Regions from separate parts of the Bradyrhizobium sp. GW821-FHT13H06 genome, predicted to be linked through region 3. Evidence: predicted binding sites of a transcription regulator. Region 3 holds the regulator's gene; each other region holds the start of a gene.
The links. The regulator PhoB, encoded in region 3, activates phosphate uptake and scavenging genes when phosphate is short. The targets are predictions, from matches to a motif close to TGTCATNNANCTGTCAT.
Positions count from the first base shown of each region.

Region 1: a site for PhoB is predicted at 5,217-5,233, ahead of AC1RQP_RS32250 (ExeM/NucH family extracellular endonuclease). Genes of this name have one in related genera too.
Region 2: a site for PhoB is predicted at 6,875-6,891, ahead of AC1RQP_RS31440 (UDP-2,3-diacylglucosamine diphosphatase). Genes of this name have one in related genera too.

Region 1 is NZ_JBXAPN010000010.1:103,887-113,726, forward strand. Features, by position in the region: gene AC1RQP_RS32235 (hydantoinase/oxoprolinase family protein) at 1-1,509, shown strand, start outside; gene AC1RQP_RS32240 (HlyD family type I secretion periplasmic adaptor subunit) at 1,758-3,080, opposite strand; gene AC1RQP_RS32245 (type I secretion system permease/ATPase) at 3,091-4,869, opposite strand; gene AC1RQP_RS32250 (ExeM/NucH family extracellular endonuclease) at 5,357-9,840, shown strand, end outside.
Region 2 is NZ_JBXAPN010000009.1:241,675-251,514, forward strand. Features, by position in the region: gene AC1RQP_RS31405 (xanthine dehydrogenase family protein molybdopterin-binding subunit) at 1-1,591, shown strand, start outside; gene AC1RQP_RS31410 (cytochrome c) at 1,691-2,140, shown strand; gene AC1RQP_RS31415 (cystathionine gamma-synthase family protein) at 2,484-3,767, shown strand; gene AC1RQP_RS31420 (CHRD domain-containing protein) at 3,839-4,255, opposite strand; gene AC1RQP_RS31425 (c-type cytochrome) at 4,410-5,336, shown strand; gene AC1RQP_RS31430 (Lrp/AsnC ligand binding domain-containing protein) at 5,448-5,693, opposite strand; gene thiD (bifunctional hydroxymethylpyrimidine kinase/phosphomethylpyrimidine kinase) at 5,822-6,622, shown strand; gene AC1RQP_RS31440 (UDP-2,3-diacylglucosamine diphosphatase) at 6,915-7,727, shown strand; gene AC1RQP_RS31445 (glycosyltransferase family 4 protein) at 7,741-8,784, shown strand; gene AC1RQP_RS31450 (threonine/serine dehydratase family protein) at 8,872-9,840, shown strand, end outside.
Region 3 is NZ_JBXAPN010000017.1:10,845-20,684, forward strand. Features, by position in the region: gene AC1RQP_RS38230 (OmpA family protein) at 1-112, shown strand, start outside; gene AC1RQP_RS38235 (hypothetical protein) at 115-417, shown strand; gene AC1RQP_RS38240 (lysylphosphatidylglycerol synthase domain-containing protein) at 869-1,924, shown strand; gene AC1RQP_RS38245 (ATP-binding protein) at 1,972-3,270, shown strand; gene pstS (phosphate ABC transporter substrate-binding protein PstS) at 3,415-4,428, shown strand; gene pstC (phosphate ABC transporter permease subunit PstC) at 4,609-5,598, shown strand; gene pstA (phosphate ABC transporter permease PstA) at 5,603-6,448, shown strand; gene pstB (phosphate ABC transporter ATP-binding protein PstB) at 6,445-7,266, shown strand; gene phoU (phosphate signaling complex protein PhoU) at 7,278-7,994, shown strand; gene phoB (phosphate regulon transcriptional regulator PhoB) at 8,009-8,716, shown strand; gene AC1RQP_RS38280 (GcrA family cell cycle regulator) at 8,957-9,469, opposite strand.

The sequences.
Region 1 (9,840 bases), on a different contig from region 3:
GAACGACTGAAGCGCGAACTTCCGGAACTCGACGTCTCTCGATCGAGCGATGTGTTGCCGCAGATCAAGGAGTATGAACGCGTTTCAACGACGATCGTGAACGCCTACGTCGCTCCGGTGGTGCGGCGCTATCTGACCAATCTGGAAGCCCGGCTGAAAGATGCAGGGTTGGCCAGCAGCCTTTTCATCATTCTTTCGCATGGCGGGATGGCCCCACTCGAGGAAGCCGCGCGGCTCGCTGCTGGCACCGTACTTTCCGGCCCCGCCGGCGGCATCTCGGGGGCCCGGCGCTGTGCGGAACTGCTCGGAATTCCCGATCTTGTGCCGTTCGACATGGGCGGGACCAGCACCGACATCTCGCTGATTGCAGATGGACGCGCGTCGCTGTCGGCCGAGGGAGGGCTTGCCGGTCAACGCATCGCGCTCAGGAGCCTCGACATTGCGAGCATCGCCGCCGGTGGAGGCTCGATTGCCACTCTGGACGCGGGTGGTACGCTCCGCGTCGGGCCAGAAAGCGCAGGGTCCGTGCCGGGGCCTGCGTGCTACGGCAACGGAGGTATCGAGCCGACGGTGACAGACGCCAATGTTGTTCTCGGATATCTGGACGCCTCTGCGTTCATGGGCGGAAAACGGCCGCTCGATCGCGCCGCCGCAGAAGCGGCAGTCGATCGGCTCGCGAAAGCGCTCGAGCTATCCCGGGACGATGCGGCGGCAGGAATTTATCGAATGGTCAATCTGCGCATGGCGGATGGTATCCGTCTGATGACTCTGCGACGCGGCGTCGACCCACGCCGCTTCGCGCTGCTCAGCTTCGGCGGCGCTGCCGGCCTGCATGCGGCCGAAGTTGCGCGCGAACTTGAAATCAAGCGCGTCATCGTGCCGACGGCGGCTTCGGTACTGTCCGCCTGGGGGATGTTGACCAGCGATCTGAGGTACGAGGTGAGCAGTACGCATTACAGCGCCGGCCAACGGATTACGGCCCAGGAGGTCAGGACCATCTTCGCTGACCTTGAACGAGAAGCTACGGGCCGTCTGAAGTCGTGGTTTGGCGGCGATGTGGCTGTCGAACGTTCCGCCGAGATGCGCTACGGCGAGCAGATCTTCCAGATTGACGTCCCGCTAAACGATCTCGATTGGAATTCGGAGAACATCGTGGATCGGATAGAGGAGCGATTCCATCGTCGCCATGAAGAACTGTACACCTACTCGTCGCCGGATCAGGAAGCGGTGTTCGTCAATGCGCGGGTCGCTGCCATAGGCGCTGTCCCGAGCGTCGGACAAGTCGCGCGCGGGCGGAAGACCGTAGCGCCCTGCAAACCAAAAGGACGTCGGAAGGCATTCTTCGGCGAATGGCGAGAAGTAGAAGTATTCGCGGCGGATCAACTTCGTCCAGGCAACAGGATCGAAGGTCCGGCAATTGTGGAAGCTGAGACGACGACCGTCCTGATTGGTGACGGCGATCAGATCGAGGTCAATGATCTGGGATGGCTCGACATCAGGCTCAGGTGATTGAATGATGAGGCCGCTCGGCGTTTGGGCGCCACTCCGTCCATTTGGTCCCGGCCTGAACTGCTGACGTGCCGAGCGCGACCGCGATCTTCGCCTTAGGGCCGGCCAGAAGCAGACTCAGGCAACATCAGCTCACCACGCCTGCTCGCCTGCCGAGGATCCGCAGATCTGACGCCTTCGAAAGTCGGGATATCGTGCTGGCGGCAATGCGGACGCATGCTGGACAAAGATGGCGATAGGGACTTGGACTATTTCTGCCGCAGGGCGCGGGCGAGCTGATCTTCCAGCGGCTTGCGCAGGTAGGCAAGTGCCGTCCGCACGCCGTTCTGGATGAAGGCTTCAACCGGCATGCCGGGCACCAGCGCCTTGCCGTCGAGCTTGGCGAGTTCGCTCGCGTCGAGGCTGATGCGGGCGACGTAGTAAGCCGCGCCGGATTGCGGGTCTTTGGTCAGGTCGGCGGCGATCCGCGTCAGCGTGCCGTCGAGCTCGGGGGTCACCGCGGCGTCGAACGCGCTGAAGCGCAGCTTGGCGGATTGCCCGACCTTGAGCCGGTCGATCATTTGCGGATCGACCCGGGCCTCGACCACAAGCGAATCCTTCGGCACGATGAGCATCAGCTGTTCGCCCGCGGTGATCACGCCACCGACGGTGAAGACCGATTTCTGGTGGATCAGACCGTCCTGCGGCGCGCGCAATACCACGCGATCGAGCTGGTCCATCGCGGCGATGCGGCGTTCGCCGAGATCGGCAAGCTTGGTCTCGACGTCCCGCAGTTCGGTCGCGACCTCGCGGCGCTGGTCCTGGACCAGCTGGATGATCTGCAGTTCAGTTTCGGTGATCCGGCCCTTGGCGCGCGCGATCTCGGCGATCAGCTGGCCTTCCTCGCCGGTCAGACGGGAAGCCTCGCGCTCGAGCGCAGTGAGGCGCGCATAGGGCACCAGGCGCTTTTCGTACAGCTGGCGGACGCCCTCCAGCTCAGTGTCGATCCAGCGGATCTGTTCGCGCTTCGACGCGATCTGCGCCTCCAGGCCGCGGATTTCGTCCGCGATCTGCGCCTTGCGTTCGCGCAGCTGCGATTGCTGGCCGCTGATTGCCTCGCGCCGCCGGGCGAACAGCGTGGTCTCGCCCTCGATCATCTCCGCGATCGCGGCGACGGCGCCGCGTGCGGCGATCTCGCCGGGCAGCACCACCGCGTCGCGGCCGTTCTGCTCGGACTGCAGCCGGGCACGACGCACCCCTAGCTGGTTGAGCTGGTTTTCGATCAGCGCAAGGTTGGCGCGCGACAGCGTCTCGTCGAGGCGGACCAGCACGTCGCCGGCCCGAACCTGATCGCCGTCGTTGACGTAGATGTCGGCGACCACGCCGCCGGTCGGGTGCTGAACCCGGCGGACGTTGCTGTCGACCACCACCTGTGCCGGTGCGATCACGGCGCTGGCGAGCGGCGCGGTCATCGCCCAAACGCCGGCGGTGGACACCACGATCGCCAACGTGCCGATTCCGAGTCCGGTGGCGCGCCGGATATCGCGAAACGGATCGTTGCGGCGAGCTTCGCGCGTGGAGGGTGCGGTCATATGGAGGTCCTCAACTGGCGGCGGCGGCCGGAACCGAGCGCGCGTCGGGCACCGCCTGCAGCGCCGCCCCGCCCGGCGCCGGATGAGCGGCGAGCGATTTGCGCAGCACTTCGTCCTTCGGGCCGAACGCCTGCACCTGGCCGGTCGCCAGCGTCAGTACGAGATCGACCGCGGCGAGCGCCGCCGGTCGATGCGCGATAATGACGGCAATGCCGCCGCGGGCGCGGACGCGCCGGATGGCGTCGGTCAGCGCCGCGTCGCCTTCGGCGTCCAGGCTGGCGTTCGGCTCGTCGAGCACCACCATGAACGGATCCTTGTAGAGCGCGCGCGCCAACGCGATCCGCTGCCGCTGGCCGCCCGACAGGGTGGCGCCGGCTTCGCCGATCCGCATCTCGAACCCCTTCGGCAGCTTCAGGATCATCTCGTAGGCGCCGGCGGCCTTCGCCGCGGCGATCACCGCCGCCTCGTCGATCTCCGGGTCGAAGCGTGCGATGTTCTCCGCCACCGTTCCGTCGAACAATTCGACGTCCTGCGGCAGATAGCCGATCATGCCGCCACGAATTTCTGCCGGCCACTGGTCGAGGGTGGCGCCATCGAGGCGGATCTCGCCGCGTGCGATCGGCCAGATCCCGACCAGCGCCCGCGCCAGCGTCGATTTGCCGGCGGCTGACGGGCCAATGATGCCGACCGCCTGGCCGGCTTCAAGTGCGAACGACGCGTTGTGCACGATCGCGGTGGTGCCGCCGGGGGCGGCGATCGTTACCTGCTCGACCGTGAGCCGATGGAGGGCGCGTTCGGGCGCGACGTCGGGATTCGGGGCGTCGCCGTCGCGCAGGGCGGTGCGGAGCCGTTGGCCCGCCTGTCGCGCGCCGAGGAACGGACGCCAGATGGAGATCGCCAGTTCCACCGGTGCGAGCGCGCGGCTGCCCATGATCGACGCGGCGATCATCACGCCGCCGCTGGCCTGCCCCTCGATCACCAGATAGGCGCCGAGGCCGAGCAGCGCCGATTGCAGCATGAAGCGCAGCGTCTTGGACAACGCGCCGAGCGATCCGGCGATATCGGCGTTGCGCTGCTGGGCGGCGACGAGATCGTCGTTGGCGGCCCCGATCCGGTCGATCAACCGCTGCTCCATCCCCAGCGCGGCCACGATTTCGGCGTTGCGCCGACCGGCTTCAAGCTGGACGCCGCGGATTGCGCCGGCAAGCGACGCGTCCCGGGTCGGCGCCCGCGTCAGCACCTCGGTGAGCAGCGCGATCCCGAACAGCAGCACCGCGCCCACGACCAGCGTCCAGCCGAGATAAGGATGCAAGAGAAAGCAGCCGGCGAGATACAGCGGCATCCACGGCAAGTCGAACAAGGTCGTCGGGCCGAGCCCGGAAAGGAACGACCGGACCGAGTCCAGATCATGTGACAATTGCAGGCCGCGATTCGCGCCGCCGCCGCGCAGCGGCCCACGCAGGATGTTGCAGACGACCGGTTGCCACAGCGCCGCGTGCAGTGCCGATCCGATCCGTGTCAGAATGCGCTGACGCAATAGATCGAACAGCCCTTGCATCGCATACGCGGCCGCCACCGCGATCGACAGCGCGATCAAGGTCGGAATGCTGTGCGATGGGATGACCCGGTCGTACACCTGCAGCATGTAGATCGAGCCGGTGAGCATCAGCAGATTGAGCACCGCCGAGAACAGTCCCACCGTCAGAAAGGCCGTTCTGCAGGAGACGATCGCGGCCGACGCAAGATCGCCGGACGCGGGAGTCGACGTGGAGGACGTTGTTGCGGTCATATTACTCAATTCAAAACGACGTCGGACCGTCACGGTCGGATGCGGTCGGCGTTCGTTAGCGAGGTTCAACGTCAGGCGCATGACAAAGCGGCGCGTGCGCGATGACGGCGGCCGATGGCAACGAGGCCGCGACACCCTGCGACGAAACGCCGCCTTGGTTCGGAAGTTCGGTCGCGCCGGTCAGCAGTCGCAACCGGGCGTGGCTGCCCGTCGCGGCGGACCGATCAAGCTGTAACAAGATGGGTCACGGGCGATTGCTACCGGCCGAGAAGTCGAACGTGCCGTAGTTGGTTCGCTCGGCCTTCGCAGGACCTTCGTATCGCGACTTCACCGGCCCGTTAAAAAGCAGTCACCGATCTGTTGTCGTCGGCGTTCTATCAACGCGCATTAACGATCCGTTAACCATCAACCGTCCGGACCGTGCCCTTACGCATGCCGTGAGGCGGCGATCCGCGACGTCTTTTCTCAAGCGCTGGAGTGGCGATACATGTCGACGACCCCTCATGTCCTGGCGAACGGCGATTTCCTGCAGGATTGGTCCAATACTGGCCTTATCACGACCAACGATGACTGGTCGGGGGTGGCATCGATCGTCGGGTATCTCGGCAACGATGTCGTTTCGGCCACCGGGGTGGACGCGCGTACGGCTACCGGATCGTCGTCAGGAGATGTCGACGTCGTCGCTAACCAGACCAACACCGCCATCACCAACGGCGGCGTGGCTGAATTCCAGATCGCCAACCCGACGGTGGCGCTGAACGGCTCAAACAGTGCGGATGCCCCCAGCCTCGTGATCCACCTCGACGCCACCGGCCGCAAGGATGTCCGGCTGAGCTTCAACGCACGCGACCTCGACGCCAGCACGGACGATTCGGCGCAGCAGATCAACGTGCAGTACCGGCTCGGTTCGAGCGGGGCGTGGACCAACGTTCCAAGCGGTTACGCCGCCGACGTCACCACCGGCGGTGCCGCGACCCAAGTGACGCCGTTCGATCTGCTGCTGCCCGCCGCCGTCGACGGCCGCAACGACATCCAGGTTCGCATTCTCACCACCAACGCCGTCGGCAATGACGAGTGGGTCGGTATCGACGACATCCGCGTCACCAGTTCGTCCGAATCGTCGATCGAAGCTCAGCACGTCGCCTTCGCGCCGGATTCGCTCACGGTGTCGTATGACGAAGGTAACAGCGCTCCGACCGTCTATCAGTTCACCGTCGAGCGCAGCGGCGGCACCACGGGCGACGTCGCGTTCTCGGGAACGATCGCTTCGGCGCAGACCGATGCGGCCGACTACGTCGGCGGCAAGCCGGTCAGCTTCAGCGGCAGCATCGCGGCGGGAGAGACCTCCGCGGTCGTCACCGTCACCGTCGCCGGCGACACCGACAATGAGGCGAACGAGAGCTTCACGCTGACGCTGCAGGACGTTTCGAATTCGGCGGCCGTGACCACCACGATCGGCAGCGCCGCGACGGCGACCGGCACCATCGTCAACGACGACGTCGGCATTACCAAGATCAGCGCGATTCAGGGCAGCGGAGCCAGCAGTGCCATGGTCGGCCAGACTGTGACCATCGAAGCCATCGTGGTCGGCGACTTCCAGAACGGCGATGCCGACGCCACCCGCAATCTCAACGGCTTCTATCTCCAGGAGGAGACCACCGATTCCGACGGCAACGTGCTGACCTCCGAGGCGATATTCGTCTACGGCGGCGCCACCGACGTCCAGATCGGCGACCGGGTCCGCGTCACCGGCTCGATCAGCGAATATTTCGGCCTGACCGAGCTCACCGCCAGCAACATTTCGATCGTCCAGGCCGGCGCGGTGGCCGACGTCGACACGATGGCGGTGCAGATCGACCTGCCGTCGATGGGCACTACGTTGAGCCAGGACGGCGACTACCAGCCTGATCTTGAAGCCTATGAAGGCATGCTGGTCACGATTCCGCAGACCCTGACCGTCACCGAGCAGTACAATCTCGACCGGTTCAACGAGATCAAGCTGGCGGCGGGCGAACGGCCCGAACAGTTCACGCAGGAGAACGCGCCCGACGCCGCCGCCTACCAGGCGTATCTGGCCGAGCTCGGTGCCCGCACCATCACCTATGACGATGGCCTGAACGTCCAGAACGCCGCGATCAACAACCTCGACGGCTTCGATCCGAACGACAACCCGTCCGCCACGCCGAACTACGGCACTGCCGACGCGGTCCGGATGGGTGACACCGTCACCGGCCTGACCGGCGTGCTCGACTATCAGTGGGCCGGCAACTCCGCCTCGGGGGCGACCTGGCGGATCCGCTCGGTCGAGGATGGCGCCAACACCTTCGGAGCCGGCGACAATCCGCGCACCGATGCGCCGGAAGACGTCGGCGGCCGCCTGAAGGTGGCGAGCTTCAACGTGCTGAACTACTTCACGACGCTGGACAATGGCGGCACCACCGCGATCGGCGAAGCGCCGCGCGGCGCCGACAACGCCGCGGAGTTCGCGCGTCAGACCGAGAAGCTGGTCGCGACCATCCTCGACATGGACGTCGACGTGCTGGCGCTGACCGAGCTGGAGAACGACTTCTCCGCTGCATCCTCCGGCAACGCGATCAAGTATCTGGTCGAACAGCTCAATGCCGTGGCTGGGGCCGGTACCTATGCCTGGGTCGATCCCGGCCAGCAGTTCGTTGGCGGCGACGCCATCGCGGTCGGCTTCATCTACGACACCACCGCGGTGAAGATCGCCGACGGTACGACCATCGAGACCCTCAACGACGCCGACCTGCCCGGCCTCGGCCTCGGCGGCCTGCTCGGGCAGAGCACGGTCGGCGCGGTGTTCGACGGCGAGAACACCAGCCGCAACGCGATCGCGGTGACCTTCGAGGAGCTTGCGACCGGCGAAACCTTCACGGCGATCGCCAACCATCTCAAGTCCAAGAGCGGTACCGGCTCCGGCGCCGATTCCGATCAGGGCGACGGCCAGGGCAACTGGCAGAACCAGCGCGAGCTGGCCGCCACCGCGCTGACCGCGTGGGCGGCGAGCGATCCGACCGGCTCGGGCGATCCAGACGTGATGCTGCTCGGCGACTTCAACGGCTACGCCAAGGAGCAGTCGACCGCGCTCATCGAGGGCGCCGGCTATGAGAATCTGCACGACCGCGAGGACGACGCTTATTCCTATGTGTTCGACGGCCAGACCGGCACGCTCGACTATGCCTTCGCCAATGCCAGCCTCGGCGCGCAGGTGTCCGGTGTGACCACCTGGCACATCAACGCCGACGAGGCTGACGCGCTCGACTACAACACCGACTACGGCCGCGACACCTCGATCTTCGACGGCGACTCCTCGATCCGGGTGTCCGACCACGATCCGGTGGTCGTGGGCCTCAATCTCGGGGAGCAGGAGCCGACCCCGGCTTACACGCTGCAAATCCTGCATGCATCGGACTTCGAGGCGGGCCTGAACGCAGTCGATCGCGCCGGCAACTTCGCGGCGATCGTCGACTATCTCGAGGAGACCTACGACAACTCGATCACGCTGTCGTCGGGCGACAATTTCATTCCCAGCCCGTTCTTCAGCGCCGGCAGCGACGGCTCGCTGAAGGAGGTCTACGAAACCGCGCTGGAGACCTATTACGGCCTCGCTGCCGGGACGCTGAACGTCTCGCCCGGCTTCGGCACCGCCGACATGGCGATGCTGAACATCATCGGCGTGCAGGCCTCGGCGATCGGCAATCACGAATTCGACGCCGGCACCAAGGCGTTCGCCGACATCATCAAGCAGACCGCCGGCTATCCTGGCGCGCAGTTCCCGTACCTCGCGGCCAATCTGGACTTCTCGGCCGATGCCAATCTCGCCTCGGTCTACACCGGCACGATCCTGGATGCCGACGCCTACACCGGCTTCCCGCCGGAGGCCGGTATCGGCAAGAAGATCGCGCCGGCCACCGTCATCGAGGAGAACGGCGAAAAGATCGGCGTGATCGGCGCGACCACCCAGATCGTGCAGAGCATCTCCTCGACCGGCGGCGTCGAAGTGATCGGCGACAATGTCGATGACATGGCGGCGCTGGCGGCAATCCTGCAGCCGACGATCGACGGTCTGCTGGCCCAGGGCATCAACAAGATCATCCTGGTCAGCCATCTGCAGCAGCTCGCGCTCGAAAAGGCGCTGGCGCCGCTGCTGCACGGCGTCGACGTCATCGTCGCCGGCGGCTCGCACACGCTGCTGGCGGACGAGACCGACGCACTCCGTGCCGGCGACACCGCGGCCGACACCTATCCGATCGTCACCGCGAACGCCGACGGCAAGACCACGCTGATCGTCAACACCTCCGGCGAGTACTCCTATGTCGGACGGCTGGTGGTCGATTTCGATGCTGAAGGCAACGTGATCTACACCGCCAACACGGCGGTCAACGGCGCCTACGCCAGCACGGAAGAGGTGGTCACCTCGCTGTACAACGGCAACACCACGGTCGATGTCGACGATGACGGCGACGTAGATGCCGACGACGCCGATCCGTTTGCCGACGGCGGCCGCGGCGATCTGGTCAACGACATCGCCCAGGCGGTGGGCGGCATCATCGACGTGCAGGACGGCAACACTTTCGGCAAGACGGACGTCTATCTCGAGGGCCGCCGCAGCGAGGCTCGCACCGAGGAGACCAACCTCGGCGACCTCTCCGCCGATGCGAACCTGTGGTACGCCCAGAAGGTCGACCCGACCGTGCTGGTTTCGATCAAGAACGGCGGCGGCATCCGCGACTCGATCGGCTACGTCTATGCGGTCGGCGGCGAAGCGGTGGAGAGCCCGCCGTTGGCGAACACCAGCGTCGGCAAGGAAGCGGGCGAGGTGTCGCAGCTCGATATCGCCAACTCGTTGCGCTTCAACAATGCGCTGTCGATGGTCACGGTGACCGCGGATCAGCTGCTCGAGGTGCTCGAGCACGCCGTGGCGGCGACCACGGCGACCGCGACGCCCGG
Region 2 (9,840 bases), on a different contig from region 3:
GAAGATGCGGGTGATTTGTCCCGACGTCGGCGGCGGCTTCGGCACGAAGCTGTTCCCGTACCGCGAATACGCCCTGATGGCGGTCGCGGCCAAGAAACTGAAGAAGACGGTGAAATGGGCGGCCGACCGCACCGAGCATTTCATGGGCGACGCGCAGGGCCGCGACAACGTCACCACCGCCAAGATGGCGCTGGCCGAGGACGGCAAGTTCCTGGCGATGGATTGCGACCTGATGGGCGACATGGGCGCGTATCTGTCGACCTTCGGGCCCTACATTCCCCATGGCGGCGCCGGCATGCTGCCGGGCCTCTACGACATCCAGGCGTTCCACTGCCGGGTGCGCACCATCTTCACCAACAGCGTGCCGGTCGACGCCTATCGCGGCGCGGGACGGCCTGAGGCGGCCTATGTCATCGAGCGTCTGGTCGATGCCTGCGCGCGAAAACTCGACATGACGCCGGACGCGGTCCGTCGCAAGAACTTCATCCAGCCGAAGTCGCTGCCCTACAAGACTGCCACCGGCAAGGTCTACGATTCCGGCGACTTCGCCGCGCATCTGAAGCGTGCGATGGAGATCGCCGAGTGGAAGGAGTTTCCCAAGCGCGCGAAGCTCGCCAAGAAGCATGGCCTGATCCGCGGCATCGGCCTTGCGAGCTATGTCGAGGTGTGCGGCACCATGGGCGAGGAGACCGCCAATGTGCGGCTCGATCCCAATGGCGACGTCACCGTCCTGATCGGCACGCAATCGAGCGGGCAGGGACACCAGACCGCTTATGCGCAGATCGTCGCCGAGCAGTTCGGCGTCGCGCCCGAGCGCGTCCACATCCACCAGGGCGACACCGACGAGATCGCAACGGGCCTCGGCACCGGCGGCTCGGCCTCGATCCCCTCGGGCGGCGTCAGCGTCGAGCGCGCCACGCGCGAGCTCGGCCAGAAGCTGAAGGAGATCGCGGCGCAGGCGCTGGAAGCCAGCGCGGGCGACCTCGAGATCTCCGAGGGCGTGGTGCGCATCGCCGGCACCGACCGCTCGATCTCGTTCGCCGATCTCGCCAAGCGGCCGGGCGTCGATCCATCGAAGCTGAACGGCAGCGCGACCTTTGCCAGCGCCGACGGCACCTATCCGAACGGCACCCATGTCGCGGAGGTCGAGATCGATCCGGCCACCGGCATCATCAAGATCGTCAACTACGTGATCGTCGACGATTTCGGCAAGACGCTCAATCCGCTGCTGCTGGCGGGACAGGTGCATGGCGGCGCCATGCAGGGCATCGGCCAGGCGCTGATGGAGCAGGTGGTGTATGGCGCCACCGACGGCCAGCTCATCACCGCGACCTTCATGGACTACGCGTTGCCGCGCGCGGCGGACGGGCCGGCCTTCGTGTTCGAGACCAACAACATCCCCTGCAAGACCAATCCGATGGGGGTGAAGGGGGCGGGCGAGGCCGGCGCGATCGGCTCCTGCCCGGCGATCGTCAACGCCATCGTCGACGCGCTCTGGCGCGAATACAAGATCGACCACATCGACATGCCGGCAACGCCGGAGCGGGTGTGGATCGCAATCAACGAGCACCATCGCCGCCACAGCCTGTGAACGGTGATCTTCCCCGCGGGCGGGAATAAACGCCCGCCGCGGGGTTCTATTCATGTGACCCATCTCCCAAGAACTCTGCGAGCCGGAGAAGAATACCCGATGAAACGAACGATGATTGTCGCAGGCACCCTGCTTCTGGGTGCGGGCGCCGTGATGGCGCAGCAGGAGATTGCCGTCCAACAGGACAATCTGATGCGCTCGATCGCCAAGAACCAGTATGGCGTCATCCAGAAGATGACGAAAGGCGATATCCCCTTCGACAAGAAGGCTGCCGATCAGGCCATTGCCAACATCGAGGCCGATGTTGCCAAGATCGCCAAGACCTTCGCGGTCAATCCCAAGCAGGATGTGGTCGACGCGACCTATGGCTCGTCGCAAAAGATCTGGCAGAACAAGGCCGATTTCGATTCGAAGATCCCGCCGGTGCAGAAGGCGATCGCCGACGCCAAGGGCAAGATCACCGACGTGGCGAGCCTGAAGTCCGCCTACACTGCGATCAACGACCGTTGCAACGATTGCCACGAGACGTATCGTGTGAAGCTGAAGTGACGACGCGGGTCGTGGCCCGAATTTCGTAGCCCGGACGAGCGCAACGACACCCGGGACGGTGGAAGCATATCTCGCTGAGCTCATCCGACCTACGGTTTCTGCGATCGCCGCGCCAGCCGGTCGATGCCGATGGGGCCGTCCCGGATTGCCTGCGCTCCATCCGCGCGCTTGGCGCTCCCTCTGATCGCGACTGGCCACGAGCCGGCCACGAATTCCGTTCGCATGGCCTGACGGATCGCTGTCAAAGAGGTTATCTATGGTGATGCCGATGCGGCATCGATGTCTCACGGCATCCGGAGGTTCCAACGCCCGGCGCGGAATTGAAGCAACAGCGAGACAGGCCATGGCAAAACCGTTTCCGTCCAAGACCCATATCGGCAACCATATGCTGCATCCGGAAACCTTGATGCTGACCTATGGCTATGATCCGCAACTGTCCGAAGGCGCCATCAAGCCGCCGGTGTTCCTGACGTCCACCTTCGTGTTCAAGACGGCCGAGGACGGGCAGGATTTCTTCGATTACGTCGCCGGCCGGCGCGAGCCACCGGAAGGCATGGGCGCGGGCCTCGTCTATTCGCGCTTCAATCATCCCAACAGCGAAATCGTCGAGGACAGGCTCGCGATCTACGAGCGCACGGAGAGTTGTGCGCTGTTCTCATCCGGCATGGCGGCCATCTCAACCACGATCCTGGCCTTCGTTCGCCCCGGCGACGTCATCCTGCACTCGCAGCCGCTCTATGGCGGGACGGAAACCTTGCTGACGAACACGCTTGCGCGCCTGTCGATCGGCGCCGTCGGCTTTGCCGACGGCATCGACGAGACGGCGGTCAGGCAGGCCGCGGAGGAGGCCATGGGCAAGGGGCGGGTGTCGATGATCCTGATCGAGACGCCGGCCAATCCGACCAACGGCCTGGTCGACATCGCGATGATCCGCCGTATTGCCGACGCGATCGGAAAGGCGCAGGGGCACACACCGGTCATCGCCTGCGACAATACGCTGCTCGGACCGGTGTTTCAGCGGCCGATCGAGCATGGCGCGGACCTGTCGCTGTACTCGCTGACCAAATATGTCGGCGGTCATTCCGACCTGATCGCGGGCGCCGCGCTCGGCTCGAAGGCGATCATGAAAGGCATCAAGGCCTTGCGCGGCGCCATCGGGACCCAGCTCGATCCGCATTCCTGCTGGATGATCAACCGCTCGCTGGAGACGCTGAGCCTGCGGATGGAGAAGGCCAACGACAATGCGCGCCTCGTGGCGGACTTCCTGCGCGATCATCCGAAAGTCGCCAAGGTTCATTACCTCGGTCATCACGAGGAGGACTCGCCGGCCGGGCGCGCGTTCGCGAGGCAGTGTCTCGGCGCCGGATCCACCTTCTCCTTCGACATCGAAGGCGGCAAGGAGGCGGCGGTCAAGTTCCTCAATGCGCTGCAGATCCTCAAGCTGGCGGTGAGCCTCGGCGGAACGGAATCGCTTGCGAGCCTGCCCGCAACCATGACCCATTCCGGCGTCCCCGCCGACATCCGCCGCAAGATCGGCGTCCTCGATTCCACGATCCGGCTGTCGATCGGCATCGAGAACCCGTCGGACCTGATCGCCGACCTCGCGCAGGCGCTGAACGCAGCTTGAGCGCCCCGGAATCGAAACGGCCGGACGCCCCCTCCAGCGCCCGGCCTTCGCCGACAAAGCAGCCTCGAGGCTTACTTCGTCACCTGGCCGCGGATCTCGCCGCCCGGATTGGCTGCAGTGTGGATGTTGATGTAGTACTTGCCGCCGAGCAGATCGGCGGCCTGCGCGTCGGTCAGGGTCGCTTCGCCCTTGACCGGGCTCGAGGCCGCGTTCGGGATCGGGACGGCAACGCCTGCGTTCTTGCCGGCCTCGGCAGGGCCGTGGAAATGCGCCGCAGTGGCGGGCCCGGACAGGCCGGAATAGGTGACGGTCCAGGACAGTTTCTTGCTGGCGGCATCATAGTTGAGATCGGCCGTTCCCGTGGCGCTGCTGGTCGTCGCCGGCACCTCGGCCTTGCCGTCGAGCGTTGCTTTCAGCTTTTCGGCGTTCGCGGACCCTGCAAAGGCAACGGCACCGAGCGCGAACACGGCAATGACGGACTTGTTCATGACGTTCTCCCTGTTGAACCCGAAGGGGCTGCCAAACTTCCAACAGCCGGCATTTCAGTTTATTCCGGTCTCCGGCCAGGGCGGGCTAAATTCTTCGTGGCTGGAGCCGCGACGCATCGGTCGTAAGTTCGCCGCAACGAGTGAATGGGTCCGCATGTTGCAACGAACAATTGTCGCGGCGCTGCTCGTCGCGGTCGCCGCTGCCGGCCTTTACTGGTGGCTCAGTGCGCCGGTGGTGGCGGCTGCGAGCGCCATCCCGGCTCGCGCGCCCGATTTGGCCAACGGCGAGGTGATGTTCAACGCCGGCGGCTGCGCGTCCTGCCATGCCGTTCCCAATCAGCCTGATCGTCTCAGGCTTGGTGGCGGCGTCGCGATCAAATCGCCGTTCGGAACGTTCTACGCACCGAACATCTCGCCCGATCCGAACGACGGCATCGGCAAATGGACGGACGCCGATTTCGTCAACGCGGTGATGCACGGGGTCTCGCCATCGGGCCAGCACTATTTTCCGGCCTTTCCCTACACCTCCTACCAGCACGCGAGGCGGCAGGATGTGCTCGATCTCTTTGCCTATCTGAAAACGCTGCCGGCGGTTGCAGGCAAGGTGCGTGATCACGAGGTGAGCTTTCCCTTCGACATCCGGCGCAACATCGGCATCTGGAAGTTCCTGTTCATGGACGGCAAGCCCTTCGTCGCCGACGCCAGCAAGTCGCCGCAGTGGAATCGCGGCGCCTATCTCGTCAACAGCTTCGGCCATTGCGCCGAGTGCCACAGCCCGCGCAATGCGCTGGGCGGCATCATCGCCGGCCAGCGCTTTGCCGGCGGTCCGAATCCGGAAGGCGAGGGATGGGTTCCGAACATCACCCAGAAGCGCCTCGGCGAGTGGAGCGCGAAGGATCTCGCCTATTTCCTCAAGACCGGTGAATTGCCGGATGGCGACAGCGCCGGCGGCGCGATGACGCGCGTGATCAAGAACACCTCGCAATTGCCGGACCAGGATCTCGCGGCGATGGCGGAGTACCTCAAATCGCTGCCGCCGGTGGACGGGCCGACGCCGCCGAAACGCAAGCAGGGCAGCTAGCGCAGCAGCGCTAAAGCGCGATGGGATCTGGATGCATCGTCATCGCGCTTCGGGTTGTTGTTTGCGCATGATCTTTCCGGAAAACCGCTTCGCACTTTTCCGGATCATGCTCTAGCCCGCGCCGAACGCCTTGAAGGTGATGATGGTGAGGGTGTCCTGGATGCCCGGCAGCACCTGCACCTTCTCGTTGACGAAGTGACCGATGTCGGTGTCCTTGTCGACGTAGAACTTCACCAGCAGGTCGTATTGGCCGGCCGTGGAGTAGATCTCGGAGGCGATCTCGGCTTCGGCGAGCGCGTTGGCGACCACATAGGACTGGCCGAGTTTGCATTTGATCTGGACGAAAAAGGGAACCATCGCGGGCACTCCGGGAGCGTATTCTTCCGGCTAATAGGCCAAAACCGGCCGGATTTAGCAAGCGAACTTGCTGGGTTCGGCGCGAGCTTGCTAAGACGGCTCATGGCTCGAAAACGCGGAAAATCGTCATGACGACCCCGGTCGCACTCACCATCGCCGGCTCCGATTCGAGCGGCGGCGCCGGCATCCAGGCGGACCTGAAGACCTTTGCCGCGCTCGGCGTCTACGGCGCCTCCGTGATCACGGCGCTGACGGCGCAGAACACGCGCGGCGTCACGGGCATCCACGCGGTGCCGGCCGAGTTCGTCACCGGACAGATCGACGCGGTGTTCTCCGATCTCGAAATCGGCGCGGTGAAGATCGGCATGGTCGCCCAGGTCGCCAGCATCGATGCCATCGCCGCCGCGCTGTCGCGCTGGGCGCCCCGGCACGTCGTGCTCGATCCCGTCATGGTCGCGACCTCCGGCGACCGCCTGCTGGCCGCGGAAGCCGTCGACGCCCTGCGCACCAGGCTGATACCGCTGGCCGCCGTGATCACGCCCAACCTGCCGGAGGCCGCGGCTCTGCTCGATGAGCCGGTCGCGGCAAGCGAGGCCGAGATCGAGAGCCAGGGGCGCCGCCTGCTGGCGCTCGGCTGCCGCGCTGTCCTGGTCAAGGGCGGGCATGGCGAGGGCGCGGAGAGCATCGACTATCTGGTCGGTGCGGACAGCACGATCGCGCTCGCCGCGCCGCGCATCGCCACCCGCAACACCCATGGCACCGGCTGCTCGCTGTCCTCGGCGATCGCGGCGGGGCTGGCCAGAGGCGAGGATCTGGAAAACGCCGTGCGCAATGCCAAGGCCTGGATCAGCGCCGCGATCGGCGCCGCCGACCGCTTCAGCGTCGGCCACGGCCATGGGCCGATCCATCATTTCCACAGGTTCTACTGACGCGGGCCGCCCGCGGCAGCGCGGCCGCGGTGCGCTTTGGGGGCACGCTAGCCCCCACATCGTCATGGCCGGGCCTGTCCCGGCCATCCACGCCTTGCCACGCAGCACGAAGAACGTGGATGCCCGGGACAAGCCCGGGCATGACGATCACCTTCTGCGGCGCCATGTCGCCTGATTGTCGCATGCGACTGATATTCGCGGGGAGGGCGAGGCGAAGTTTGATTCGTAGCTGAGGTGCCTCAAGGTTCAATCGGTCATCCCCCTGTCACGGGACATTGTTACAGGCTGGCGCATGGGAAGTTACGCTGTGAGTGACGAGAGCCCGGAGCGGCGCTTTCGCACCTTGTTCATCTCCGACGTCCATCTCGGAGCCCGCGGTTCTCAAGCCGATCTACTGCTCGACTTCCTGCGCTACCACGATGCCGACACGATCTATCTCGTCGGCGACATCGTCGATGGCTGGGCGCTGAAATCGAGCTGGCACTGGCCGCAATCGCATAACGACCTCGTCCAGAAGCTGTTGCGCAAGGCGCGCAAGGGCGCCAAGATCATCTACATCCCCGGCAATCACGACGAGTTCCTGCGCAACTATTACGGCACGCATTTCGGCGGCATCGACGTCGTCGAGAACACGGTTCACGCCGGCGCCGACGGCAAGCGCTATCTGGTCATCCACGGCGACATCTTCGATCTCGTGGTGCAGAACGCGCGCTGGCTCGCCCATCTCGGCGACAAGGCCTACGACTTCGCGATCCAGATGAATCGCCTCGTCAACTTCTTCCGCCGCCTGTTCGGTGTACCCTATTGGTCGCTGTCGCAATGGGCCAAGCAGAAGGTCAAGAACGCCGTCAACTATATCGGCGCGTTCGAGCAGGCGCTCGCCGCCGAGGCGCGGCGCCACGAAGCGGACGGCGTGATCTGCGGCCACATCCACTACGCCGTGATCCGCGACGAGGCCGGCATCCGCTACATGAATTGCGGCGACTGGGTCGAGAGCTGCACCGCCCTGGTCGAGCATGACGACGGCCATTTCGAGATCATCACCTGGGCGGATCATCTGCAGAAGCCGGCGGCGGTCCCGCAGGTCGCGGCAAGAGCTGCATGACAAGGGCCGCCTGATGCGCATCCTGGTCGCGACCGACGCCTGGCACCCGCAAGTCAACGGTGTGGTTCGGACGCTGACCAAGCTTGCTGACGCGGCCAAGGATCTCGACGTCGAATTCGCGTTCCTGACGCCGCAATCGTTCCGCACCTTCGCGATGCCGAGCTATCGCGACGTGCGGCTGGCCATGCCGCGCCCGGCCCGGATCGCGAGGCTGATCCAGGAAGCGCGTCCGGACAGCATCCACATCGCGACGGAAGGGCCGATCGGACTGATGGTCCGCCGCTATTGCCGCCAGCGCAAGCTGCCGTTCACGACCAGCTTCCACACCCGATTCCCGGAATATGTCCGCGCCCGCGTGCCGGTGCCGGGCTCGCTGATCTGGCACGCGCTGCGCCGTTTCCATGCGCCCAGCCGTGCCGTGATGGCAGCAACCCCGGCGCTGGCCCGCGAACTGACCGACCGCGGTTTCGACAATGTCGTGCTGTGGCCGCGCGGGGTCGATACCGGCCTGTTCCATCCCCGTGCCATCGATCTTTGCCTGCCGGCACCGGTGTTCCTGTCGGTAGGCCGGGTCGCGGTGGAAAAGAATCTCGAGGCTTTCCTCGACCTCGACCTGCCCGGCACCAAGGTCATCGTCGGTGACGGCCCGGCGCGGGCCTCGCTGGAGGAGGCCTATCCCGATGCGATCTTCCTCGGCGAGAAGCAGGGCGAGGCACTGGCGGACATCTACGCAGCCGCCGACGTGTTCGTGTTCCCCAGCAAGACCGACACGTTCGGCCTGGTCCTGCTGGAAGCGCTCGCCAGCGGGCTGCCGGTGGCGGCCTTTCCGGTGAAAGGCCCCCGCGACGTGATCGGCGATGCGCCGGTGGGCGCGCTCGATCACGATCTGGGCAGTGCCTGCTTCGCCGCGCTGGACGTCTGTCGGCAGGACTGCGTTGCGTTCGCCGCCAACTACACCTGGGAAGCCTCGGCGCGGGTCTTTATCGACAGCATCAGGGCGGTTGGTGCGGTGCTGCCCGGCGGGAACGGGACGGAACAGCCGCGCTTCGTCGCCTAGAGCCATCTCGATCGCGCGAGAACGTTTTGGGAATCCTCGCGCGGAGGTGTCTTGCCGGGGCCTCGTCGGCCGCGATACCATTCCGCCATGACCGAACAGCTCCTCCCGGTCGGCCCTGCCGACATCGATGCCGCAGCGCGCGTGATCGCGCCTTATGCCATCCGCACCCCGCTGTTGTCCTTCCCTGTGCTCAACGAGCGCGTCGGCGCGAAAGTGTTCTTGAAGCCGGAGATGCTCCAGCGCACCGGCTCGTTCAAGTTCCGCGGCGCCTTCAACAAGGTGTTCTCGATCCCGCAGGACAAGCGCGCCGGTGGCGTGGTTGCGTTCTCCTCGGGCAACCATGCCCAGGGCGTGGCAGCCGCGGCAAAGATCCTCGACATGCAGGCCACCATCGTGATGCCGGCGGATGCGCCGCTGTCGAAGCGCGAGCGCACCAAATCCTACGGGGCGGAGGTCGTGCTGTACGATCGCGACAAGGACGACCGCGAGGCGATCTCGCGGGGCATCGCCGAGAAGCGCGGCGCGACGCTGGTCAAGCCCTATGACGATCCCTTCGTGATCGCGGGGCAGGGCACCGCCGGCCGCGAGATCGCCGAGGACATGGCGAGCCTCGGTCTCGCCCCTGACATCGTGGTGGCGCCGGCCTCAGGCGGCGGCCTGATCGCGGGCGTCGCGACGGCGGTGAAGGCGCGCTATCCGCTGGCCGAGATCGTGGTGGCCGAGCCGGAGGCATTCGACGATCACGGCATTTCGCTGACCGCCGGCCACCGCGAGCCGCATGCACCGGCGGGGCGCACCATCTGCGATGCGCTGATGGCCTTGATGCCCGGCGAGATGACGTTCGCGATCAACAGCAAGCTGCTCGCGCGCGGCGTCACTGCCTCGGACAAGGAAGTCGGTGCGGCCGTCGCGTTCGCCTATCGCGAGCTCAAGCTGGTGGTGGAGCCCGGCGGCGCCGTCGGCCTCGCCGCGCTGCTCGCGGGGCGTCTCGACGTCGCTGGGAAGAACGTCGTCATCGTGCTCTCCGGCGGCAATGTCGATGCCGATCTGTTCGCC
Region 3 (9,840 bases):
GCCCGCCAGCCGCTTCACCGCGGTTGGCCATGGCAGCACGCAGCCGCTCGCCGGCAACGACACCGATGAAGGCAAGGCCCAGAACCGCCGTATCGAATTTCTGGTGAGGTGACGATGCCCTATCTCGTCTCGTTCCATCTGGGCTGGCTGATCGGCTCGCTGCTGCTGGGCTTCTGCATGGGCTGGATCTCGGTGGTCCAGCGCGGCAACGGCACCTCGAAGGTGACGGCGCGCTGGCTCGCCGCGCTCGCCGCCGCGCTGGTCGCGGCCTCGCTCGCCCATGTGGTCCCCGGCCGCTTCGGCTACTGGCTCGATCTCGGCCTGATCATGTTCGCCTGCTACCTCGTCGGCTGCACCGTCGGTGCGTGGCTGCGCGACCGCGTGGTCTCGCGCACCGCGCCACCGGCCGCTCTGTGATGTTGCTGCGCACCCTCACTGAAGGGACGGGGGGCGCGTCCGCCGCGGCCTTCCGGCGCGTCAGAACGCGTCAACTGGCCGCTTCGATCCTCCTCTTTCAACAGTCAGGCCTGCCCCATAGATTGATGTCGGCTTAAGGCGTGACGGAACATTGTGCGGCCGAAATCATCAAAACTTCATGGCGTCCGCGCAGGATTGCCATGGAGATTCGCGTCAAGCCTTGCCGCCGAAAGCGCCAAATCGTGCATCAGGAGCCGTAACCCTGCCTAAAATATTGAAGGCACGTGTTTTTGTTCGGATTGGCGAATTCCACTCCGCCCGAAAACGCGCTAGTGGAGGGGCAGGGGGTATGCGCGATGCCGGAGCCGACGGCGAGGGTTCGCTAGGTGCCTGTGCGTCGTCCGCCTGTCCGCCGGCCACCCTGGCCGCCGAAGCGTTGTTCGAGGTCTAGATGCTGGAAGCCATACGCAGGGCGATGTCGTTTCTGCGCCAGAAGCAAGTCCTGCATAAGCTTGGAGTTGTGATCAGCATCGCGGTCATCGGCATCGCTTGCTACGTGCTCTACCACATGCTCCGAGGCATCGATTTCAACGAGGTCCTCGAGGCGATCAAGAGCACCGAGCCGAGCCAGATTGCGATGGCGGCGCTGTTCGTCGCTGCGGGCTATTTCACCCTGACCTTCTACGACCTTTTCGCCACGCGCGCGATCGGCCATGCCCATGTGCCCTATCGCATCAATGCGCTCGCGGCCTTCACCAGCTATTCGATCGGCCACAATGTCGGCGCCAGCGTCTTCACCGGCGGCGCGGTGCGCTACCGCATCTATTCGGCCTATGGGCTGAATGCGATCGACGTCGCAAAGATCTGCTTCCTCGCCGGCCTGACTTTCTGGCTGGGCAATGCCGCCGTGCTCGGCCTCGGCATCGCCTATCACCCGGAGGCTGCCGCCTCGATCGACCAGCTTCCGCCCTGGCTGAACCGGACGCTGGCGCTGATGATCATCGTGGCGCTGATCGGCTACGTGGTCTGGGTCTGGACCCAGCCGCGGGTGGTCGGCCGCGGCCCCTGGACCGTGGTGCTGCCGGGCGGCCCGCTGACGCTGCTTCAGATCGCGATCGGCATCGTCGATCTCGGCTTCTGCGCGCTGGCGATGTATGTCCTGGTGCCGGACGAGCCCCATGTCGGCTTCGTCGTGGTCGCGGTGATCTTCGTCTCGGCCACCCTGCTCGGCTTTGCCAGCCATTCCCCGGGGGGGCTCGGCGTGTTCGACGCCGCCATGCTGGTCGGCCTCTGGCAGATGGACCGGGAGGAGCTTCTGGGCGGCATGCTGCTGTTCCGCGTCCTCTATTATCTGTCTCCCTTCGTCCTATCTGTAATCTTGCTGACGCTTCGGGAAGTTATCATCGGCGCGCGATCGAAGCGTTTGCATCAGGCGGCGCTCAAGCTGGACCCCGGCCCGGCGCGTGAAGCCGCCTATGTGCGAGAGCGTAGCGACAGCGGCGCCTGACCGGTGCCAGGTCCGTAGGACAAGTCCCCCAGGAGAAGCCCGCCCCGATGGCGATCGACGCCCCATCTTCTCCCCCCGCCCAGCCCTGGTCCGACCGGCTGCGGCACTCGACCATCATCCTGATCGCCGCGGCGCTGGCGCTGTCCGTCGTGGTCTCGCTCGGCGAATTGTCCGCGCTGCACGCCGCGATTGTGTTCCTCTGCATCGCGGTGGCTGCCCTGATCCCGTGGCGGCTGCACGATCCCGCCGCCTCACGCGATGATGTCAGGCGGATCAACCCGGTCGAGAGCGCGGCGGTGGCTGCGGTGGTCGCCGGCATGCCGGATCCGGCGGTGCTGCTCGACCGCGCCGGCCGCGTCATCCATCTCAATGCCGCGGCCGCCCAGCTCGCGCCGGCGCTGCGCAGGAACGAGCTCGCCCAGTTCGCGCTGCGCTCGCCGGAGATCATCACGGCGCTGCGCGAGGCGATCGCCACCACCGAGCCGCGGCGCGCGACCTATCTCGACCATGTTCCGGTCGATCGCTGGATGGAGCTCATGATCACGCCGGTTCCGGTGCCGACCAGCTTCGGCGGCGCCGACAAATGCATGCTGATGACCTTCCACGACCAGACCCCGCTGCGCCGGGTCGAGGAGATGCGCGCCGACTTCGTCGCCAATGCCAGCCACGAGCTGCGCACCCCGCTGGCCGCGCTGTCGGGCTTCATCGACACGCTCCAGGGCCAGGCCAAGGACGATCCCAAGGCGCGCGAGCGCTTCCTCGGTATCATGCACAACCAGGCCACGCGCATGGCGCGCCTGATCGACGATCTGCTGTCGCTGTCGCGGGTCGAGCTGTCGGCCCATGTCCGGCCCGACACCCTGGTCGACCTCATACCGATCATCCGCCAGGTCGCCGACGGGCTCGAGCCGCTGGCCCGCGAGCGCCAGGTCGAGGTGGAGATCGATCTGCCGGAGCTGCCGGTGATGATCGCGGGGGACCGCGAGGAACTGCTCCGCCTGTTCGAGAACCTGATCGAGAACGCGCTCAAATACGGCGCCTCCGGCGGACGCGTCATCGTGTCGCTGACATCAAGTGTCGCCACTGATGGAACTCCGGAAATCCGGGTCCTGGTTCGCGATTTCGGCCCCGGCATCGCGCCCGAGCACCTGCCGCGGCTGACCGAGCGCTTCTACCGGGTGGACGTCGGCGACAGCCGCTCGCAAGGCGGGACCGGGCTCGGATTATCGTTGGTGAAACATATTCTTAACCGTCATCGCGGCCGGCTTCTGATCGAGAGCGTGCCCAGGCAGGGCGCCACTTTCACGGCGTGTTTTCCCCAGGCGAAGGTTTCGGCTTCGGCCTAAAAATCAAGCGAATTCAATCGCTTGGTCGCGTCATCCAACTGTCATGAAACCTTCGTAAAAGCACAGCCGACCGCTCCTAAACGGGCGGCGCGGGGAGCGCGATCGGGCGCGGATGGCGCTTCGCTCCCCTGTATGGAGACCAGCATGAATTTCCTCAAAACTATGGTCGCTGCTGGCTTGGTCGCCGCATCGACGACGGCAGCCTTTGCGGCCGACATCACCGGCGCCGGCGCGACGTTCCCGTTCCCGATCTATTCCAAGTGGGCTGACGCCTACAAAAAGGAGACCGGCAACGGTCTGAACTACCAGTCGATCGGCTCCGGCGGCGGCATCAAGCAGATCCAGGCCAAGACCGTGACCTTCGGCGCCACCGATGCGCCGCTCAAGGCCGAGCAGCTCGAGAAGGACGGCCTCGTCCAATGGCCGATGGTGATGGGCGCCATCGTCCCCGTCGTCAACCTCGAGGGTGTGAAGCCCGGCGAACTGGTGTTCGACGGCGAGACCCTGGCCGCCATCTATCTCGGCAAGATCACCAAGTGGGATGATGCCGCGATCAAGAAGCTCAATCCGAACGTGAAGCTGCCGTCGGAAGCCATCACCGTGGTCCGCCGCTCGGACGGCTCCGGCACCACCTTCAACTTCACCAACTACCTCTCCAAGGCCAGCGCGGACTGGAAGAGCAAGGTCGGCGAGGGCACCGCGGTCGAGTGGCCGGTCGGCGTCGGCGCCAAGGGCAACGAAGGCGTGTCGGGCAACATCGGCCAGACCAAGAACTCGATCGGCTATGTCGAGTACGCCTATGCGAAGCAGAACAAGCTGACCTACACCGGCCTCGTCAACAAGGCGGGCAAGACGGTGCAGCCGACCGTCGAAGCCTTCCAGGCGGCCGCCTCCAACGCCGATTGGGCCAAGGCTCCCGGCTACTACGTCATCCTGACCGAGCAGCCGGGCGAGAAGTCCTGGCCGATCACGGCGGCGACCTTCATCCTCATGCACAAGGATGCCACCGACAAGGCGGCTTCGCAGGAAGCCATCAAGTTCTTCCGCTGGGCGTTCAAGAAGGGCGACAAGCTGGCTGAAGAGCTCGACTACATCCCGATGCCGGACAGCGTCGTCCAGCTGATCGAGAAGACCTGGGCAGCCGATATCAAGAGCTAAGGCGCTCTTCTGTTCCGGAAGACGGTGCGGCGCGAAGACCGCACCGTCGCTCGGACCCCGCGAACGACCGTCCTCCGGACCAATCTCGCGATCCGCGAGCGTCCGGAGCACGAGACCACCGACTTAGAATTCGACTTAGAAAACGATATCATTCAGTAACAGGGGATCGGCGTGGCAGAAATGGCTGTCGAGAGCAACGTGATTGATGCTGCCGGACCTTATGACCGCGCCAAGGCGTTGAGCGCGTTCAAGCTGGGTGACGTCACCTTCTACTGGATCACGCGACTTTCCGCGATCTCGGTGCTGCTCATTCTCGGCGGCATCATCCTTTCGCTGATCGTGGGCGCCTTCCCGGCGATCAAGGAATACGGCCTGTCGTTCCTGTGGACGCAGCGCTGGGCCCCTTCGGCCGATCCGCCCGTGCTCGGCGCGCTCGGGCCGATGTACGGCACGCTCGTCACCTCCTTCATCGCGATGCTGATCGCCATTCCCGTCGGTCTCGGCATTGCGATCTTCCTCACCGAGCTTTGTCCGCAATGGCTGCGCCGCCCGATCGGCATGGCGATCGAGCTGCTCGCCGGCATTCCCTCGATCATCTACGGCATGTGGGGCTTCTTCGTGCTGGGCCCGTTCCTGGCCAACACATTCCAGCCCGCCATGATCAAGATCTTCGACGGCGTTCCTGTGCTGGGCGCGATCTTCGCCGGTCCCCCGTCCTATCTCAGCCTGTTCAATGCCGCGCTGATCCTCGCCATCATGGTGCTGCCCTTCATCACCTCGATCTCGGTCGACGTGTTCAAGACGGTGCCGCCGGTGCTGAAGGAAGCCGCCTACGGCGTCGGCTGCACCACGTGGGAAGTCGTGCGCAGCGTGGTGATCCCCTATACCCGCGTCGGCATCATCGGCGGCGTCATGCTGGCGCTGGGCCGCGCGCTCGGCGAGACGATGGCCGTGACCTTCATCATCGGCAATTCGTTCCGCATCTCTTCATCGATTTTCGCTCCGGGCACCACGATCTCGGCGGCGATCGCATCCGAGTTCGCCGAGAGCGACGGCCTGCACCAGTCCGGCCTGATCCTGCTCGGCCTGCTCCTGTTCGTGCTGACGTTCTTCGTGCTCGCGGCGGCGCGGCTGATGCTGATGCGCCTGGAAACCAAGGCCGGAAAGTGAAGCCATGAACCCGATCTATTCGCGCCGCCGCCGCTGGGACATCGTCATCCGCGGCCTCTGCATCGCAGCCGCCGCCTTCGGCGTCACCTGGCTCGCGCTGATCCTGATCACGCTGCTCTACAACGGTCTGGCCGGGCTCAACCTTCAGGTCTTCGCCGCAGACACGCCGCCGCCCGGATCGAGCGAGGGCGGCCTGCGCAACGCCATCGTCGGCTCGCTGATCATGACCGCGATCGGCGTCGGTATCGGCGCGCCGCTCGGCATGTTCGCCGGAACCTATCTTGCCGAATACGGCCGCAACGACAAGCTGACCTCGGTCATCCGTTTCATCAACGACATCCTGCTCTCGGCGCCCTCGATCATCATCGGCCTGTTCATCTACGGTGCGGTCGTGGTGCCGATGCGAGGCTTCTCGGCCATCGCTGGTGCGCTGGCGCTCGCCGTGATCGTGATCCCGGTCGTGGTGCGCACCACGGAGGACATGCTGCTGCTGGTGCCGAACCCGCTGCGTGAAGCCGCCAGCGCGCTCGGTCTGCCGCGTTCGCTGGTGATCAAGCGCATCGCCTACCGTGCGGCGCGCTCCGGCCTCATCACCGGCGTGCTGCTCGCCACCGCCCGCGTCGCCGGCGAAACCGCACCGCTGCTGTTCACCGCGCTGTCCAACCAGTTCTTCAGCCTGAGCCTGGACAAGACGATGGCCAACCTGCCAGTGACCATCAACAACTTCGTGCAGAGCCCCTACGCCTACTGGAAGCAACTCGCCTGGAGCGGGGCGCTGCTGATCACCCTGACTGTGCTTGCCCTGAACATTGGCGCCCGCATCCTTGGTGCCGAGAGGACCGCAAAATGAGTGAAATGTCTATTTCCGTAAGCGCGCCGACCGTTCATCCCGGCTCGCAGCCGCTGCCCGAGGCGCCTGCCAAGGTCACCGCGCGCAACCTCAATTTCTACTACGGTGAGCACCATGCGCTGAAGAACATCAATCTGGCGCTCGGCACCAATCGCGTCACGGCCTTCATCGGCCCGTCCGGCTGCGGCAAGTCGACCCTGCTGCGCATCTTCAACCGGATGTACGACCTCTATCCGGGCCAGCGCGCCACCGGCCAGCTGTTGCTCGACCACACCAACATCCTCGACCCCAAGCTCGACCTCAATCTGCTGCGCGCCCGGGTCGGCATGGTGTTCCAGAAGCCGACCCCGTTCCCGATGACGATCTATGAGAACATCGCCTTCGGCATCCGCCTCTACGAGAAGATCTCGAAGTCCGAGATGGACGGTCGCGTGGAGAAGGCGTTGCGCGGCGGCGCGCTGTGGAACGAGGTCAAGGACAAGCTCAACGCCTCCGGCCTGTCGCTCTCCGGCGGCCAGCAGCAGCGCCTCTGCATTGCCCGCACCGTCGCGGTGCGGCCCGAGGTGATCCTGTTCGACGAGCCGTGCTCGGCGCTCGACCCGATCTCGACCGCCAAGGTCGAGGAGCTGATCCAGGAATTGTCCGAGAACTACACGATCGCGATCGTCACCCATAACATGCAGCAGGCGGCGCGCGTCTCCGACAAGACCGCCTTCATGTATCTCGGCGAGTTGATCGAGTTCGACGACACCAGCAAGATATTCACGTCGCCGAGCGACCGGCGCACGCAGGATTACATCACCGGCCGGTTCGGCTGAGGAGACGGAACATGGGTTCTGAACATACCGCAAAGGCTTTCGATACCGACCTCCAGGAACTCACGCGCCTGGTCGCCGAGATGGGCGGCATCGCCGAGCGCATGATCGTCGATTCCGTCGACGCGCTGATCCGCCGCGACGTCACGCTCGGTCAGCGCGTCGTCGCCACCGACGCCGAACTCGACACGCTGCAGAAGCGCATTGAGGAGCGCGCCGTGCTCACCATCGCCCGCCGCCAGCCGATGGCCGTTGATCTGCGCGAGATCGTCGGGGCCATGCGCGTCGCGACCGATCTCGAGCGCATCGGCGATCTCGCCAAGAACATGGGCAAGCGTGTCGCAGCGCTGGAAACGGATTTTCATCCGCTGAAACTGTTCCGCGGCCTGGAACACATGACCGACCTCGTGCAGCAGCAGGTCAAGTCGGTGCTGGACGCCTATGCCGCGCACGATCTGCCGGCAGCGATGGCGGTGTGGAAGGGCGACGAGGAAGTCGACGCCATCTGCACCTCGCTGTTCCGCGAACTCCTCACCTACATGATGGAGGATCCGCGCAACATCTCGTTCTGCATCCATTTGATGTTCTGCGCCAAGAACATCGAGCGGATCGGCGACCACGCCACCAACATCGCCGAGACCGTGTTCTACATGATCGAGGGCCAGGCGATCACCGACAAGCGGCCGAAGGGCGACATGACGAACTTCGCCACGACGATCCCGAATACCTAAGGAGCGACGACAACATGGGCGCACGCATTATGGTGGTTGAGGACGAGGAAGCTCTCACCGAGCTTCTTCGCTACAACCTCGAAGGCGACGGCTATGACGTCGAGACGGTGATGCGCGGCGATGACGCCGACACCCGCCTCAAGGAGCACATTCCCGATCTGATCGTGCTCGACTGGATGCTGCCGGGCCTGTCGGGCATCGAGCTGTGCCGGCGGCTGCGCACCCGGCCCGAGACCAAGCAGCTGCCGATCATCATGCTCACCGCGCGCGGCGAGGAGAGCGAGCGGGTGCGGGGTCTTGCGACCGGCGCCGACGATTACATCGTCAAGCCGTTCTCGGTGCCGGAGCTGCTGGCGCGCGTGAAGGGTCTGCTCAGGCGCGCCAGCCCCGAGCGGCTCGCCACCGTGCTCGCCTATGGCGACATCGAGCTCGACCGCGACAAGCGCCGCGTGGCGCGTTCGGGCCGGCCGATCGATCTCGGCCCGACCGAATATCGTCTGCTGGAGTTCTTCCTGGAGCATCCCGGCCGTGTGTTCTCGCGCGAGCAGCTGCTCGACAGCGTCTGGGGCCGTGACATCTACATCGACGAGCGCACCGTCGACGTCCATATCGGCCGCCTGCGCAAGCTGCTCAATCTCGGCCGCGAGCAGGATCCGATCCGCACCGTCCGTGGCGCCGGCTATGCGCTGGACGATCGGTTTGCGAAGGCGGAGCAGGCGTAAGGTCGGGTGAGCTGTTTGCTGGCAGCTGTGGCCACAATCTCAGCTGTCGTCCCGGGGCGCGCGTAGCGCGAGCCCGGGATCCATAACCACAGGACCTGGTGTGGCGAAGACTCGGAGTGACCATCCCGCGCAACGATTGCGCCCTGTGGTTATGGATCCCCGCGTTCGCGGGGATGACACCGAGCAACTGGAGCCGTCATCGTGTGACGGCTGCGGTCTTGATCAGAGAATTCCGCGAGCTCAGCGCGTGCCCGGCTTCGCCGGTGCGCGGCGGCGATCCGCCGCCGGCTGATACGCCACGCGCGAATGCTGGGCGCAGTAGGGCAGGCCGGAGAGCGCCTTGCCGCCGCAGAAGAAGAAATCCGGGCTCGAGGGATCGCCGACCGGCCAGTGGCAGGTCGCCTCGTTCAGCTCCAGCAGTGACAGCCGCTGGCTCATCGGCACCACATTGTCGTAGGTGACGGGTTCGGCCTCGACCTCGACCTCGAAGGCCTGCGCCAGCGCGGTGTTGCCGCGGGCGACGGGGCGGGTCACCCGCATCATGTGCTGCGCGGGCCGCGCCTTGCGCGGCCGGGGCGCTGCCGATGAAGGGCTCTTGGCGCGGCCGGACAAGCCGAGCCGGTGCACTTTGCCGATCACGGCATTGCGGGTCACATTGCCGAGCTCCGCCGCGATCTGGCTGGCCGAAAGTCCGGCCTCCCAGAGCTTTTTCAGCTGCTCGACGCGATCATCGGACCAGGTCAAAACCGTCATTGCACCCTTTCCCTCGCTGCGCGCCTGCCATCCTGGGGCCTTCGCAGCGATTGCCTAAGCCTTCAAAAACCCGTGCCGCCAGAATCCCTTAAGGCTCGCCGGGCGCGCTCAAGACGCCCGAACGTTTACGCCGGTACATGAGGACTTAAGGGATCAGAACTGCTGCACGAGATGTCGTATCTGACAGTCCAAACGCTACAATATGGCGTGACTCCCGCGCAAGAGTCCGCCGACTCGCGTCCACATGTTCCGTGGTGAAAAACCCGCAAAATCGGCACCGCAAGACTACGGATTCAGCGTTTCGCGGGGCTTTCCGGGCGGCATTGACACCCGTCTTGCCAGGCATAAGATAGTGCTACGTGCCGCCCTTA